DNA from 3 places in the Oceanicaulis sp. LC35 genome. Region 3 is predicted to be linked to each of the others. Evidence: predicted binding sites of a transcription regulator. Region 3 holds the regulator's gene; each other region holds the start of a gene.
What was found. Region 3 encodes LexA, which represses DNA repair genes until DNA is damaged. Its sites were predicted from a motif close to ATGTTCCNCTTGTGTTCC; they were not measured.

Region 1: ACFELO_RS13860 (YifB family Mg chelatase-like AAA ATPase) is a predicted target of LexA. The motif match lies at 2,260-2,277, and genes of this name have one in related genera.
Region 2: gcvT (glycine cleavage system aminomethyltransferase GcvT) is a predicted target of LexA. The motif match lies at 2,251-2,268, and genes of this name have one in related genera.

Annotation. Positions count from the first base shown of each region.
Region 1 is NZ_CP170485.1:2,926,556-2,932,052, forward strand. It holds gene ACFELO_RS13845 (penicillin-binding protein activator) at 1-947, opposite strand, end outside; gene ACFELO_RS13850 (YraN family protein) at 1,059-1,445, shown strand; gene ACFELO_RS13855 (BON domain-containing protein) at 1,546-2,154, shown strand; gene ACFELO_RS13860 (YifB family Mg chelatase-like AAA ATPase) at 2,354-3,907, shown strand; gene ACFELO_RS13865 (response regulator) at 3,931-5,497, shown strand, end outside.
Region 2 is NZ_CP170485.1:2,128,331-2,133,827, reverse strand. It holds gene argS (arginine--tRNA ligase) at 1-1,143, shown strand, start outside; gene ACFELO_RS10240 (hypothetical protein) at 1,229-1,621, shown strand; gene ACFELO_RS10235 (hypothetical protein) at 1,633-2,025, shown strand; glycine riboswitch at 2,176-2,266, shown strand; gene gcvT (glycine cleavage system aminomethyltransferase GcvT) at 2,442-3,536, shown strand; gene gcvH (glycine cleavage system protein GcvH) at 3,570-3,935, shown strand; gene gcvPA (aminomethyl-transferring glycine dehydrogenase subunit GcvPA) at 4,032-5,378, shown strand; gene gcvPB (aminomethyl-transferring glycine dehydrogenase subunit GcvPB) at 5,381-5,497, shown strand, end outside.
Region 3 is NZ_CP170485.1:1,401,436-1,406,932, forward strand. It holds gene gltX (glutamate--tRNA ligase) at 1-217, opposite strand, end outside; gene ACFELO_RS06615 (ComEC/Rec2 family competence protein) at 345-2,420, shown strand; gene ACFELO_RS06620 (2-hydroxychromene-2-carboxylate isomerase) at 2,426-3,100, opposite strand; gene lexA (transcriptional repressor LexA) at 3,154-3,837, opposite strand; gene trpC (indole-3-glycerol phosphate synthase TrpC) at 3,919-4,713, opposite strand; gene trpD (anthranilate phosphoribosyltransferase) at 4,734-5,497, opposite strand, start outside.

The DNA.
Region 1 (5,497 bases), 1.5 Mb from region 3:
ACCTGGAAGGGCGAACCGGGCGACGGGGTCCAGTTGGCGCCGCTCATGGTCGCAGCCTGGGCCGGATCAAGCTCTTCGACGCCATAGGAGGCCAGTCGCGCCGCCGCTTCGGTCATCGCCGACACGCCGCCATCATAGAACTGGCTGGTCACCAGACCCGTATTAAAGGTGCGATCGACCTGATAGGGCTCGGCGCCCTCACCGGCCGATTGCCAGACGCTGACGCTTTCAGACATCGGGAACTCGCCCAGCATGTCCTCGATCGTCTGGGCGTAGGCGGCCTGGGTGACCTGGCCATAGGCGCTGGCCGGACCGATAAAGGCGAAGCGGGTCGCACCCATCGCGCCCACATATTCGGTCACCCGCCGCACTTCCTCATCCGGCGGGAAGCTCAGCTGATAAACGCCCTCACCCGCGACCGCGCTCGACGAGGACAGGCTGAGCAGGGGGATGCCGGCGTCACGCGCCACATCGCCCGCCGCGGCGACGGCTTGCTGAAAGAGCGGGCCGATAATCAGCTCGGCGCCATCGGAGATCGCGGATTCTGCAGCGCGGCGCGCGGTTTCAGGCGTCCCGCCCGTATCCTTGGGCAAGAGCACCAGATTGGAGCCTGCGCGTTCGAACACGGCGAGCTCTGCGGCGCGCAGCAATTGGGCGGCCTCATTGCGGGCGGCGGCGGATGAGGCGCTGAACGGCAGAAGAAGCGCCACGCGCACCAGATCCGGCTCGCCTTCCAGAAAGGCCGGGGTGTAGCCACGATCGGCCAGTTCGACGGCCAGCGTCGCCGGTGCAGGCGGCGCGCCAACGACCGGACGGTCAGGCAATGTCTGGATCGGGGCGGAGGGCGTAGACGCGGTACAGGCGCTCAGCGCCATCGCGCCGCCCAGCGCCGCGATCCCGGCAAGGACTCGCGCCATGCCCGCTGCGGATGTAGTCTTTTCAACCATGACGGTCACCTTATCCCCCCGGCGAGCGCTGACGCGGCCCGCCCCTGTCGGTGCAGAAGCTAACCTTCGCCTGCTTCAGGGGCAAGCATGGGGACAGCGCAGGACCAGCCCGTGACACAGGCCCGCCGGCAAGCTGAACGTCTGGGTCGCCGGACTGAAACCCTGAGCGCGCTCTGGTTACGCCTGAAGGGCTGGAGAATCCTGGACGAACGGGCGCGGACGGGAGCTGGCGAACTGGACCTTGTGGCCCGGCGCGGCGGCGTGCTGGCCTTCATCGAGGTCAAGCGTCGCAAGACCAATGAGGCCGCCCGCTACGCCATCACGCCCCGACAGCAACACCGGCTGGTGCGCGCCGCCAGCCTCTGGCGAAGCCGACATGGCGCGCTGGCGCATCTGCAGCCGCGCTTTGATGTCATTGTCTGGAGCGAACGGGGATGGCCGCGTCATATTGAAGGCGCATTCAGCCTTGAGAGTCCCGATCTGGACGGTCTGATCTGACAGGCGGCGATGAGAGGCGGTAACGCCCTGTTTACCAAATTCTCACGCCCGCCCGTTACGCTCCGCCCGTGCCCGTTTCGCTGATGAAAGACCATGTGCCATGTCCGTGTTCCGCCTCGCGCTTGTGACGACCCTCGGCCTTGCCCTGACGAGCTGCGCTGCGTTCCAGCCCGGCCGGTCAGTCGGCCGACAGATTGATGACTTCAACGCCTCGGTGTCGCTCAAATCCTCCATGCTGCGCGCTGAGGGCTTTGCGCTCAACGGCGTGGATGTGGAGATCACCGAAGGCGTGGCGCTTTTGAGCGGAACCGCGCCGCGAGCGGAAGACCGGGTCTATGCCGAATGCCTCGCCTGGTCGGTGCAAAGCGTGCGCTCGGTGTCCAACCAGATCGATGTGGGCGGTCGTCGCGGCGTGGGCAACGCCGCGCGGGACGGCTGGATCACCCAGCAGATCCGGTCCCGGCTGGCGTCTGACAGCGCCATTCGCAGCCTCAATTTCAATATCGAGACCCATTCGGGCGTGGTCTATCTGCTCGGCTTCGCGCGCAGCGCGGCGGAAAGCGAACGCGCGGCGGCCCATGCCGCGCTCGTTGAGGGGGTGGAACGCGTGGTCGTCCTGACCCGTTCGCCCGATGAAGCGGTGGAACTGCCTGCGCGGGGCGCCCAACAGGCCGAGGCGTGTGATCTGGCGCCGGAAATTGCCGACTGACCGCGCCTGACATCTTAACATTCAAACGCATAGCGAACCTGAAAGCGTGCCGTTTACGCATAAATTCCCCTGTGGGTTGACGTAAATGCACCATGTATTCTATTAATGTTCTGGTTTTGATCAGTCCTGTTCCTGCGTTTGTGGATAACTCGCGTTAACCGTGTTCTGTGGCTGGTCGCGTTCATTGAATGAGGGCGCCATGGGCATTCGCACCTACTCCGCCGCCTTTGACGGCGCTCAGGCCCGACTGGTTGATGTTCAGGTTCAGATCGCGGGCGGCCTGCCCAATTTCATGATCGTCGGCCTGGCGGACAAGGCGGTGGCGGAAAGTCGCGAACGGGTGCGCGCCGCTTTCGCCGCGGTCGGTCTGTCCCTGCCCTCCAAGCGCCTGATCGTCAATCTGGCGCCCGCCGACCGCCCCAAGGAAGGCGCCCATTATGACCTGCCGATTGCGCTAGGCCTGATGGCGGCGATGGGCGTTCTGCCCACTGACATGCTGGCTGAACATCTGGTGATGGGGGAGTTGGGTCTGGATGGCGCGCTCGCACCCTCGCCCGGCGCCTTGCCCGCCGCCATGCTGGCCCAGGAACGTGATCTCGGTTTCATCTGTCCTGAAAGCTGCGGTCCCGAAGCGGCCTGGGCGGGCGGGGAATTGCCCATACTGGCGCCGGCCTCGCTCATCCAGCTGGTGAACCATTTCAAGGGGGGTCAGGTTCTGTCCCGACCCGCGCCCGGCGACCTGATCGAGGGCGGAGCCTGCAAGGACCTGCGTGATGTGCGGGGACAGGAAACCGCCAAACGGGCGCTGGAAGTCGCCGCGGCAGGCGGACACAACCTGCTGATGGTCGGCCCGCCCGGGGCGGGCAAATCCATGCTGGCGGCCCGTGCGCCGGGCCTGCTGCCGCCCCTCATGCCTCAGGAATTGCTCGAAGTGTCGATGGTGCAGTCTGTGGCGGGGCTTCTGGATCGCGGGCGCTTGTCGCGCAATCGCCCTTTCCGCGCGCCGCACCATTCCGCCTCCATGGCGGCCATGGTGGGCGGGGGGACTCGCATTCGCCCCGGTGAAGCGTCCCTGGCCCATCATGGCGTTCTGTTTCTGGATGAACTGCCCGAATTCCACCCCCAGGTGCTCGACAGTCTGCGTCAGCCGCTTGAAACCGGAGAAATCGCCGTGGCGCGCGCCAATGCCCGCGTCACCTTTCCGGCGCGCTTTCAGCTGATCGCCGCAATGAACCCCTGCCGGTGCGGTTGGGCGGGCGAGAACGGACAGGCCTGCGCCCGCGGCCCCAAATGCGCCCAGTCCTATCAGGCGCGGGTTTCCGGTCCGCTTCTGGACCGGATCGACCTTCAGATCGACATTCCGCCCGTCACCCCGGCCGATCTCGCCCTGCCGCCTGCGGCTGAAGGCACGGCCGAGGCGGCTGCACGCGTCGCCAGCGCGCGCGCCATCCAGATGGAGCGCGGCGCGCTCAACGCCCATCTCGCCGGGGAAGCCTTTGACCGCCATGCCAGCCCGGATGAACCGGGCCGCGCCCTCCTCTTGCGGGCCTGCGAAACACTGGGCCTGACCGCACGCGGCTATCATCGCATTTTACGGGTCGCCCGCACCCTGGCCGACCTTGACCAGTCTGAACAGGTGCGCCGCATTCATGTGGCCGAGGCGCTCAGCGCGCGCCGCGCCAGCAGTCAGGGTCAGGCCGTGTCGGTCCCGGCGGCCCTGAAACCGGGCCAAACCCTTTCGACGCTTCGTTAACGCGCGACGCGTAAACAGGGTTCATGGAGCGTGAATGGGATTCTGAGACCGAGCCGACAAGCTGCGCCCAACGCGCCCTCCTGGACGCGATGGCGGAGCTTGTGCTCGCACGCGATTCCTCAGGCCGGGTCACGGAAGTGAACGCCGCCTTCCTCAACGCCTTTGGCGGAGAGCGGCAGGACTGGATCGGCCGCTGGTTCGCCGTCGCGCCCGCCCCCAGCGTTACCGGCCAACCTCGCCGCTATGACGCCGCCATGCGCACCCGCGCTGGCGCCGCCTGGATCGAATGGTCCGAAACCACGCTCGAGGATGGCGGCACGATCGCCGTCGGCCGCGATGTCAGTGAGGAACGCCGCGAGCGCGCCGAAGCCAGCGAAGCTGCGCAGGGCAAGTCTGTCTTCTTCGCCTCTGTCACCCATGAATTGCGCACCCCCCTGTCCGGAGCGCTGGGCGCCGCCGCCCTCCTCAAGGATAGCGGGCTTCATCCCGATCAGGCCGCCTATCTCGAAGCGGTTCGCTCCAGCGCCCAGCATGCTCTCAACCTGATTGATGACATTCTCGACCTGTCCCGGCTGGAAGCGGGCCGGCTGACCCTGCGCGCCGAGCCTGTGGACTTGCGGGCGCTGATCGAGGACGCCTGCGAGATTCTCGCCACCCGCGCGGCGGAAAAAGGCCTGGCGCTCGCCCACGCCATCTCAGCGGACGTCCCCGCCGAAATCCGCGCCGACCCGGCGCGTCTGCGCCAGATCCTGTTCAATCTGGGCGGCAACGCGGTGAAGTTCACCGAAACCGGCGGGGTGCTGGTTCACGCCACCTATCATGACGGCGAGCTGAGCCTGACCTTCAAGGATACCGGCCCCGGCATCTCCAAGGCGGATCAGTCCAGCCTGTTCAAACATTTCGAGCGCGGCGCCGCCGAGCATAACGCCACCCCCGGCGCCGGGCTGGGCCTCGCTATGGTCAAACGCCTCGCCGAAGCCATGGAGGGCGAGGTCGGAGTCAGTTCCGAGCCGGGCAGGGGCGCGATTTTCTGGACACGATTCCCGGCCCCCGCGCTGGCGCCCCCGCCTGCCGAACGTCCTCTTTCAGGCTGCACCGTCATCGTCGCGTCCAGTTCCGAGATCCGGCTCGAAGCGCTCACCCTCAAGGCGCAGGCGCTGGGCGGGCAGACGCTGGAGACCCGCTCCACCTACGCCATCGCCGATCTGGTGCGCGGCAGCGTCGGTCCCACGACCCTGATTCTGGATGCAGACTGGTCGGATCTTGCGCCTGACATCAAAGAGGCCGCGCCGCATCTGCGCATTCTGGTGCTGGCCGAACCGCGCACCAAGGATCGCTTCACCCGCAAGGATCGTCAGCCCGGCATTGATGGCTGGCTGGTGTCCCCGGTGCGTCTCAGCTCCCTCGCCGCCTATGCCCAGGGGCTGGAGATCGAGGATGAGATCGCGCCCGAGCCGGTCAGTCATGGCCGGGCCTTGGAAGGGCTGAACATTCTCATCGCCGAGGATGACCCGGTGAACGCCATGATCGCCCGAACCGTGCTGACCAAGCTGGGCGCCGGGGTGGAGGTGGTCGACACCGGGCGCGCCG
Region 2 (5,497 bases), 730 kb from region 3:
CCGCAGGCCTCCGCAAAGGCCAAGGAAGACCCTGAGCGCAATGCGCGTTCGCGCAAGGCGACGGCCGAGCTGCAGTCCGGGCGTCCGGGCTATCGCGCCCTTCTGCGCCATTTCATCAATGTCTCGATTGCGGCGTTGAAAGAGGATTTCAGTGCGCTGGGCGTGCATTTCGACCTGTGGAAGGGCGAAAGCGACGTCAATGACCTGATCCCCGAGCTGGTCCAGGACTTCAAGGATCGCGGCGTTGCCGAGGAGAGCGAAGGCGCCTGGATCGTCCGCGTCGCCCGTGAGGACGACAAGAAAGAACTCGCGCCGTTGATCCTGGTCTCAAGCCAGGGCTCCGCGCTCTACGCCACGACCGATCTGGCGACGATCCTGGATCGCAAGCGCCAGCAGGACCCCGAGCTGACCCTTTATGTGGTCGATCTGGGGCAGTCTGACCATTTCGAACAGGTGTTCCGCGCCGCCTACAAGGCGGGCCTCGCGCAAGAAGACGCGCTAGAGCACGTGAAGTTCGGGACGGTCAACGGGACCGATGGCAAACGCCTGCGCACCCGCGCTGGCGGCACCTTCCGTCTGGCCGACCTCATCAATGAGGCGCGTGAGCGGGCGCGGGCGCGTCTGAACGAAGCCGGGCTGGGCAGCGAATTGTCGCCTGAAGAGTTCGAGACCGTGGCGCGCGCCGTGGCGAATGCAGCGATCAAGTTCTCGGACCTGCAGAATGTGCGGACCACGAACTACATCTTCGATCTGGATCGTTTTGTCAGCTTTGAGGGCAAGACCGGTCCGTATCTGCAGTATCAGGCCGTACGCATCAAATCGCTGCTGAAGAAGGCTGGCGAGCAAGGCATCGCGCCGGGTGCTGTGACGATTTCCGACAAGGCCGAAGCCGCGCTGATCCGGCGTCTGGACGCCTTTGAAGGTGCGCTGAGCCGGGCTGAGCGCGATCGCGCGCCGAACGTCTTGTGCGAGCACGCTTATGGTCTGGCGCAGGCGTTCTCGGGCTTTTACGCCGCCTGTCCGATCCTGCCCGAGAAAGACGAGGCCATTCGCGCCTCCCGTCTGCGTCTGGCGCAGACCACGCTTGGCCAGCTTGAAATCGTGCTGGGCCTGATCGGGATTGACGTGCCCGAGCGTATGTAGACTCTGTCGCCTCTCGCCCCCCTTATTCAGGGGAGGGCGAGAGGCGATGTCTGCACTAGAGTGTCGCCACTTAAGGGAGACGCTCATGTTCATCACACTGATTCTGGCCCTGGCGCTGACGGACGACCGGCCGTTTGAAGCGGACGAGCAGCAATACTCGGCCTGGCTTCAGCAGGGCTGCCGCTTGCAGCAGGCGGACCGCCGCGACGGGCATGAGCCGGCCGAATTTGAGGCGTTTTGCGCCTGTGTCGCCGACAGCCTGAACGCGTCCTCCTCGGACGACGCGTTTCGCGTCATGGCGCTAAGCCTGCAGGGGCACGCCCAGGACCGGGCGGACATCCCGGACTGGGAGGCGGCGCGTGATACCGCCTTTGCCGAATACGCCGCCCTGCCGCAGCAGGAACAGAGCGAAATTCCCGCACGCCTTCAGTCCAGCCTGCAGCAATGCGTGACTCTGGGCCCGGCGACCAACGACTGACGGAGACGGACATGCTGATCACTTTGGCGCTGGGTCTGGCGCTGGCCGATGAGCGGCCGTACGAGGCCGATGAGCGCCAGTATGGAATCTGGTTGCAGCAGGCGTGCCGCATCCAGCAGACTGATCGCAATCCGGCGCAAGCCCCGGCGAGCTATGAAGCGTTCTGTCAGTGCTTTTCCGATGACATGCGCGAGGCGGTGAGCCCGGAGGGTTTCCGTCTGATGGCGCTGGGGTCTCAGGCCAGCATCGAGGGACGGGGCGAAATCCAGGACTGGGAAGTCGTGCGCGACAGGGTCATGTCCGAGTTCGAAGCCCTGCCCGAAGAGGAACAGCTCGCTATTCCCCAGCTCATGCAGGAGGCCTTGCAGGCCTGCATCATGCTGACCCCGCCAACAACCGAATAGGGTGGCGCGCCGCCAGCTGGCAGTGGGTGAGGGGACGTGCGCGACAGCCATGCTGCAGCGCCCAATCGCGATTGACTCATACCGCGCAAACGCTAGGTTTGCGCGTCGCTGCAGACCCGCCGGGAGGCGCGCTGTTGCGGGCATGGATACAGGTCACTTGCGGGAGAGACCGGCCGAAGACGCCGGCGCCGAAGGCGCAACCGCCCCGGAAACGCTCAGGCTAAAGGACCGCAAGCCTAAGACCTAACGCTGGAAAGCGGGTGCTGAGTTTCAGCGCCCCACCGAAGGAGCAATGCGGGCGCGCCTCTCCCTGGCTGGCGTCACGCGGGAATCTCTCAGGTCTTCAAGACAGCGGGGGCGAATCGGAGCCGGCATGAGCCGCGCGACGCTCGCAAACCCGCATGCTGAGGCCAGACATGACCGAAACGCTCAAACGCACGCCGCTTTACGATCTCCACATCGAGCTGGGGGCCAAGATGGTCCCGTTCGCCGGCTATGAAATGCCCGTCCAGTATGACGGCGTCATGGGCGAACATAACCATACCCGTGAAGCGGCGGGCCTGTTTGACGTCTCCCATATGGGCCAGGCGCGGCTGATTGGTGATGAGAGCGCACTGGAAAAGCTGATCACGGCGGATCTCGCGGCGCTGCAGCCGGGCGAACAGAAATACACCCTGCTTCTCAATTCCGAAGGCGGCATCAAGGACGATCTGATGGTCTCCCGCCCCGATGCTGAAGGCCTGTTCCTGGTGGTGAACGCCGCCTGCAAGCGCTCTGACTTTGATTACATCCTCGAAGCGACCAAGGGCGTTGCTGAACTTGTCGAGCTGGATGGTCGCGCGCTTCTGGCGCTGCAAGGCCCGCAGGCGGGCGCGGTGATGGCGGATATCTGCCCCGAAGCCGCCAAGATGGTCTTCATGCAGGCGGGCTGGTTCGAGATTGATGGCCTGCGCCTGATGATTTCGCGCTCGGGCTATACCGGCGAGGACGGGTTTGAGATCTCCGTCGCCAACGAGCATGCCAGCGACTTTGCGCGCAAGCTTCTGTCTGATGCGCGCGTCAAACCCATCGGTCTCGGCGCACGCGATTCCCTGCGTCTGGAAGCGGGCCTGTGCCTGTATGGCCATGACATGGACGAGACCACCAGCCCGATCGAGGCGGCCCTGACCTGGGCGGTGGCGAAATCGCGTCGCGAGCGCGCCGACTTCCCCGGTGCGGACCGCATCCTCAAGGACATTGCCGACAAGCCGGCCAAAAAGCGCGTTGGCATAGCCCTGAAAGACCGCGCCCCTGCCCGTGAGGGCACGGAGATCGCCGTCAATGGCGAGGTTGTGGGCGTTGTGACCTCGGGCGGCTTTGGCCCCACCGTCGGCGCTCCGATCGCCATGGGCTATGTGCGCACCGATCTGGCGACGCCAGGGACCGAGATTGATTTGATGGTGCGCGGCAAGGCGCGCCCGGCTGAAGTGGTGAAGACGCCCTTCGCGCCGCATCGTTTTTATCGCGGTTGATCCCGCGCTTACCGTTTCTGGAGGAGACAGAAGATGACCACCCGTTTTACCGAAGATCATGAATGGATCCGCGTCGACGGCGAAGAGGGCGTTGTGGGCATCACCGCCTACGCCGCTGAACAGCTGGGCGATGTGGTGTTCGTGGAACTGCCTGAAGTCGGCAAGACTGTCGCCAAGGGCGACGAGCTGGCTGTGGTGGAAAGCGTGAAGGCCGCCTCTGAAGTCTATGCGCCGGTGTCGGGCGAGATCATCGCCGTCAACTCCAGTCTGGAAGATGCGCCGGCGACCGTAAACGAAGCGCCGGAAGCCGAGGGCTGGTTCGTCAAGATCAAGCTGTCTGACAAATCCCAGCTTGACGCCATGATGGACGACGCGGCCTACGCCGAGCACACCAAGTAAGTCTCGACGCCTGACGGCGTCGATCTAGATGCAGCGACAAGACCGGCGGCCCAACGGGGCCGCCTGCCCTGCTTATTGAAGGAAGGTGGATCGCCCATGCGCTATCTCCCGCTGACCGACGCCGACCGGGCCGAGATGCTCGAGAAGATCGGTGTGGATTCTGTCGACGCCCTGTTTGAAGACGTGCCGGAAAAGGCGCGTCTGGACGGGCCGGTGGACCTGCCGCGCCACAAGAGCGAGATGGAGGTCGAGCGCCTTCTGACGCAGATGTCGCGCAAGAACATCGCCGCTTCCGAAGCGCCGTTCTTCGTGGGCGCGGGCGCGTACAAGCACCACATTCCCTCCAGCGTGGATCATCTGATCCAGCGTTCAGAATATCTGACCAGCTACACGCCGTACCAGCCGGAAATCAGCCAGGGCACGCTGCAGACCCTCTTTGAGTTTCAGACCCAGGTTGCGCTCCTGACCGGCATGGAAGTGGCGAACGCTTCCATGTATGACGGCTCGACCGCCTGCGGCGAAGCCGTGCTGATGGCCTGCCGGATCACCAAGCGCAAGAAGGCGATCCTGAGCGGCAATCTGCACCCTCATTACGCGGCTGCGACCCACACGCTCGCCAAATACATGGACATCGAGATCAAGGACGATCCGGCGGTTCCGGGCGGTCTTGACGATATCGCGTCGCGTATTAGCGACGATGTGGCGTGCGTGGTCGTGCAGAATCCGGACGTGTTCGGTCAGGTCCATGATCTGGAACCCATCGCCAAGGCCGCCCATGAAAAGGGCGCGCTCCTGATCGCGGTGTTCACCGAAGCGGTGTCGCTGGGCCTGATGAAGACCCCGGGCGCCATGGGCGCGGACATCGTGGTGGGCGAAGGCCAGTCCATCGGCGTCGGCCTGCAATTCGGCGGCCCGCATGTGGGTCTGTTTGCTTGCCGCAATGACCGCAACTTCATCCGCAACCTGCCGGGCCGTCTGGCCGGTGAGACCGTGGATGCGGACGGCCGCCGCGGCTATGTGCTGACGCTGTCGACGCGCGAGCAGCATATCCGCCGCGACAAGGCCACCTCGAACATCTGCACCAATTCGGGCCTGATGACGCTGGCCTGGACGATCCACATGTCGCTGCTGGGCGATACGGGCCTGCGCACCATGGCCCGGCTGAGCCATGAGAAAGCCTGCGAGCTGGCCGATCGCCTCAGCGCGATTTCCGGCGTGGAGCTGGTGACCGACGCCTTCTTCAACGAATTCACCCTGCGCCTGCCGAAAAACGCGGCGGACGTGGTGGAAGCGCTGGCTGAAAAGGGCGTTCTGGGCGGCGTGCCCGCCAGCCGGCTCTATCCGGGCAAGGGCTATGACGATCTTCTGATCGTTGCGGCCACCGAAACCAACACCGATAGCGATCTCGACGCTTTCGAAGCGGCTCTGAAAGAGGTGCTGTAATCATGGCGATGAACACTCAAGGCCGTCCCTCCGCTCCGATCCACACCCCTGATCCGGGCGCGTATGCCGACACCTTCTCGGGCTCGCGCGGGCTCGATCAGGCTGAACCGCTGATCTTC
Region 3 (5,497 bases):
CCAGCCAGCTCAGTCCATCCAGAATCGCCTGCACGGTTTCATCGGTGGAACGCGCACGATCCGTATCCTCGATGCGAAGCTTGAATTCGCCGCCATTCGCCTGAGCGAACAGGGCGTTGAACAGCGCCGTACGCGCGCCGCCGATATGCAGATAGCCGGTCGGTGAGGGCGCGAAACGCGTGATGATTTTCATGGTGTCTTGCAATTGCGAATTCATGCTGCAGTGCGAAGGGAGGTGCTCTTTAGCACGCCAAAGCGTCTCCGTCATAGCCTCCGCCTGATGTTCACGCCATGATGAAGGTGTGAAATCGCTAAAGTTTCCACCTGTGGGGGAAATCCCAGACTTGCGCCGAGCCGTGACGGCTGGGCTGGGCGGCGCGTTGGCGCTCACAGTTCCAGACCCCAACCGCCTGATCCTGTGGGCGCCGGTGGCGCTGGCTGTCGGCGCAGCAGCCTATTTCTCATGGCCGTCAGAGCCGGGCTTGGCGCCGGTGCTGTTCGGGGCGGGACTGAGCTTTGTCGCGGGCATTGTCTGGTGGTTCAGACGGAACGTCCTCACACTTTATGCGCTCGTGCTTGTGAACTGCCTGACACTTGGCTTCGTTCTGTCTCGGGAGCGGGCTCATTCGCTGGGCGCGCCAGAACTTGGGGCCTTTCAGTCTGAACGCAGTGCAGAGGTCACGGGCTGGATTGAGCGGGTGGAGCGGCTTGAGGGGCGGGCGCGTCTTGTCATCCGGGTGCATGCGCTCGAGAATGCCGATACGCCGCCCTATCGGGTTCGTATCCGTGCGGGGCTCGCAGCGTTCGAGCCAGGCGATGCGATCCGCGTGCGGGCTCGCTTGTCGCCGCCATCCGCCCCGGTTGCCGCTGGTGGCTATGACCCGGCGCGTGCCGCCTGGTTCGATCAGATCGCTCTGACGGGCTACGCCATCTCGGACATGGAGCGCACCGAGATTGATACACGGGCGCCGCTCAGCCTGTCCCTGGCGGGCTTTCGCTGGCGTTTGTCTGAGCGGTTGCAATCTCAAACCGGGACGCGGACCGGAGCTGTCGCCGCCGCCTTGCTGACCGGGGAACGCGCCCGCGTCAGCACCGAGGACGCCGAGGCGTTACGTCTGTCAGGGCTTGGGCACATTCTGGCGATATCCGGCCTTCACATGGCGCTTTTTGCGGGCGGGGCGTACTGGCTGATCCGTCTGGTGTTTGCGATGTGGGAGCCTTGGGCGCGCGCGCATGACCCGCGCAAGCCGGCTGCTCTAGGCGCACTGATCGCCGCCAGCCTCTATTTGATCATCTCCGGGGCGGCGGTTTCCACCCAGCGGGCCTACATCATGGCCTTCGTCGTTCTGGTGGGCGTGTTGTTTGACCGTCAGGCTTTTTCCATGCGCTCACTGGCGCTGGCGGCGATCCTGATCCTGCTCATTGCGCCTGAAAGCGTCATTGAGCCCGGTTTCCAGATGAGCTTCTCCGCTGTTGCGGCCCTGATCGCCAGCTTTGACGCCTATAAGCGTTGGCGACCTGAATCCGGTCTGTCGTCATCCGTGTTTGGAAAGCTCAAGGATGCGCTGGCCGGGCTCAGCGCCACCTCGCTCATTGCCGGGGCGGCGACGGGGGCGTTCGCGATCTTTCATTTCCAGCGCATGGCCGCCTATGGCCTTATCGCCAACCTCCTCGCTATGCCGCTTTTTACGTTCTGGGTCATGCCGGCGGGCGGCGCGGCGCTCATCTTCTCTGTCGTGGGGATGGAGCGGCCCTTTCTGTGGATTATGGACCAGGGGCTGCGCCGGGTTCTGGATGTGGCGTACTGGGCGTCCACCATGGAGGGCGCTGTTGTGGGGGCGAATGCGGCGGACCCGGCGCTGGTGGCGCTCTACGGACTGGGCTTTGCGTGTCTGGTGATCGGGCTGGGATGGATGCGGGTGACCGGGGGGCTGCTGATCATGGCGGCGATGACGCTGTTCATGGTCCAGACCCCGCCCCAGATGATGATCACCGATGGCGGGGTGGTGCTGGCTCGCTTTGAGGGCGCGGAGGGCTACACGGTTACAGATCGCCGTCGCGGACGGTTCGATGCCCGGGTCTTTCTGCAGCGGGCCGGCGTCAGCGACAGCCCGGATCGCGCCGCCCTGAGCTGTGACAGTCTGGGCTGCACGGGGCGAACTTCAGACGGTTTGTTGCTGGCCGTGACAGCCTCCGCCGAAGCGCTGGAAGATGATTGCCATGAGGCGGACCTCATCGTTTTTGACGGGGAGGTTTCCGCCTGGCGCAAACGTCGTTGCGCGGCGCTGATTCTCGATACTGTCGCTCGGGAAGAGCTGGGCGGACTGGAGTTCTGGGTCCATGACGGGCAGGTCATCCGCATGCGCAGCGCGCAAGCGGCGCGCCGCAATCGCTTGTGGGGCGGCGCTTCCGGTTCCTGAGCGGACTAGAGCGCTTTCAGGCCGCGTTGCTGCATGCGCCAGAGCAGGGCGTCGATCCGGTCCTGACCGAAGAAGGGCTCGCCCTGAAAGACCATTAGGGGCACGCCCCAATGGCCGGCGGCGTCCTGATTGGCTTCGTTCTCGATGATTTGACTATCAATACGGTCTGATTGGGCATCTGATTGCGTGTTCAGCGTGTCCGGATCGAGCCCGGCGGCGCGGGCCGCGTCATCCAGTGCGCCATCCTCGGTCCAGGGCGTGTCATGTCCTGCAGCGCTTCCGCCCCAGATGCGGCGGCTGGCGTGGGCGATATAGGCCAGGCCGTCGCCGTCCTCGCAGGCCAGAACGCCCAGCTGGTTGAGATAGGCGATCCGCGGCTGTTCCGGGGCGATCTTGAGCGTATGGATGTCCTGTACGATCGGGTCAGGCGAGGGGGCGGAAATGGGCAAGCCCAGTCGTTCCGCCTCGCGCGCTACATCCACGATTACATAATGGATCCAGCGTGGATCCCGCTCTTCAAAGAATTCAGGGCTTCGAACCGCCAGCGGGCGCACGATGCGCACATTCACATTGAAGGCGTAGTGCTGACGCAGCTCTAAAAATCGCTGGGCGGCGATATAGCTGTAGGGGCTGCGGAAAGACCAGTAGAGGTCAAAGCTGAGCGGGGTGGCGTCGGTCATGAGCTGGCGTCCTCAGAAGGGTGCGCCAGACTACTGCCCCGAAAGCAGATCGCCTAGTGATAGCGACGGATAAGTCCCACAAGGCGACCCTGAACCTTCACCTCGTTCGGGCCGAAAATCCGGGTCTCATAGGCCGGGTTCGCCGCTTCAAGGGCGATGGAGCCGCCTTTCTTGCGCAGCTTTTTCAGCGTGGCTTCCTCGTCATGAACAAGCGCCACGACGATGTCGCCGGTATTGGCCGTGTCGCCGCGCTTGATGATCACAAGGTCGCCATCAAGGATGCCGGCCTCAATCATGGAGTCGCCGTGGACTTCGAGGGCGAAGTGTTCGCCGCCTGAAATCATGTCCGCCGGGACGGGCAGGCGGTCGGTTTCGTGCTGGATCGCCTCGATCGGCACACCGGCGGCGATCCGGCCAAGGACCGGCACTTCCACGCCATGGGTGCGCTCATCAGAGGTGGCGGAGCCGAAATCGGCGCTGACGACATTGGTCTTGGCAGGCGTGGACTGGGCGCTCGCGCCGCCAGAGGGCAGCTTGAGCACTTCCAGAGCGCGGGCGCGGTGGGCGAGGCGGCGGATGAAGCCGCGCTCTTCCAGAGCCGAGACCAGACGGTGAACGCCGGATTTGGAAGCGAGATTGAGCGCCTCTTTCATTTCGTCAAAGGAAGGCGACACGCCGTCTTCGGACAGACGTTTGTTGATGTAGAGCAAAAGCTCGTGCTGCTTTTTGGTCAGCATGATCGCCTCTTGGAACAAAATAGAAACTCTATAAGGGTGTTCTATGCATGTTCCGTCTTAACGTCAAGTGAAGGCCCGGTGTTATGCCCGACCAATCAGGGCGCGCGTCGCCGCTGTCACATCGTCCTGGCGCATCAGGCTTTCACCCACCAGCAACGCCTTGGCCCCAGCCTGTTGCAAACGCACGGCGTCGTCACGGGTGAAAATGCCGCTTTCGGCCACCAGAACACGGTCTTCACCCACCATAGGGGCAAGGGTTTCAAAGGTTTCAAGGCTCGTCTCAAACGTGCGCAGATTGCGATTGTTCACACCAACGAGCGGGCTGGGCAGGGCGAGGGCGCGCTTCATTTCCTCTGCGTCATGCACTTCGACCAAGGCATCCATGCCCCATTTGAAGGCTTCTTCGATCAGGGCGGCGGCGAGGGAATCATCCACGCTCGCCAGAATCACCAGAATACAGTCCGCGCCGAGCGCGCGTGATTCGGCGACTTGCCAGGGATCATAGAGAAAATCCTTGCGCAGGACGGGCAGGTCCACTGCAGCGCGTGCGGCGACCAGATAGTCGTCATGGCCCTGAAAACTGGGCTCATCGGTCAGAACGGACAGGCAGCTCGCGCCGCCGTCTTCATAGGCTTTGGCGAGGATGGGCGGATTGAAGTCCGCGCGGATCAGGCCCTTGGAGGGGCTGGCTTTCTTTACTTCGGCAATCAGGCCCAGACCGTTCGCGGCGGCATCGCGCTCCAATGCCGCCTTGAAACCGCGAACAGGGCTCGCATCCTGCGCCCGCTCGCACACCGCCTCATAGGATAGGCGGGCTTTGCGCTCGGCGACGTCAGCGCGCTTATAGGCTTCGATACGGGTCAGAACATCGCTCATTGCGGTCTCGTCAAATTGGTTCAGGCGTTGCTGGCGCGAACAAGGGCGTCGAGCGCCGCTTGCGCGCGGCCCTCATCAAGGGCGCTGGCGGCAAGCGCTGCACCCGATTTCAGATCATCAGAGAGACCGGCGAGTTTGAGCGCCGCAGCGGCGTTAAACAGCACGATATCGCGATAGGGGCCTGTGGCGCCTTTCAGAAGATCGCGGATCGCCTCGGCGTTCTCTTCAGGTTCTCCGCCCTTGAGATCGTCGAGACCTGCGCGGGGCAGACCGGCGTCTTCGGGCGTGATCTGGTATTCGCGGATCGTTCCATCAGGGAAGAGCTCGGCCACATGGCTGACGCCCGTGGTGGTGATTTCATCCAGCCCGTCTTCGCCATGCACAATCATCGCCGCTTCAGCGCCAAGACCCCGCAGGGCCTCGGCCATGGGAAGGAGCCATTTGCGATCAAACACGCCCAGAAGCTGACGCTTCGCGCCAGCCGGGTTTGAGAGCGGCCCCAGAAGATTGAAGATGGTCCGCACGCCCAGAATTTTTCGTGCCGGTCCCACATGGCGCACGGCGCCGTGATGGGCTTGTGCGAAGAGAAAACCCACGCGCGCTTGGGACAGAGCCGCTTCCACCTGAGTCGGTGAGGCGAAGAGGTTCACGCCGAGGCTTTCAAGCACTTCGGCGGATCCTGACTTGGAGGAGGCGGCCTTGTTGCCATGTTTTGCGACGACAGCGCCTGCGCCTGCAGCGACCAGAGCCGCAGCGGTGGAGATATTCCAGGTGCCGCGGGCAT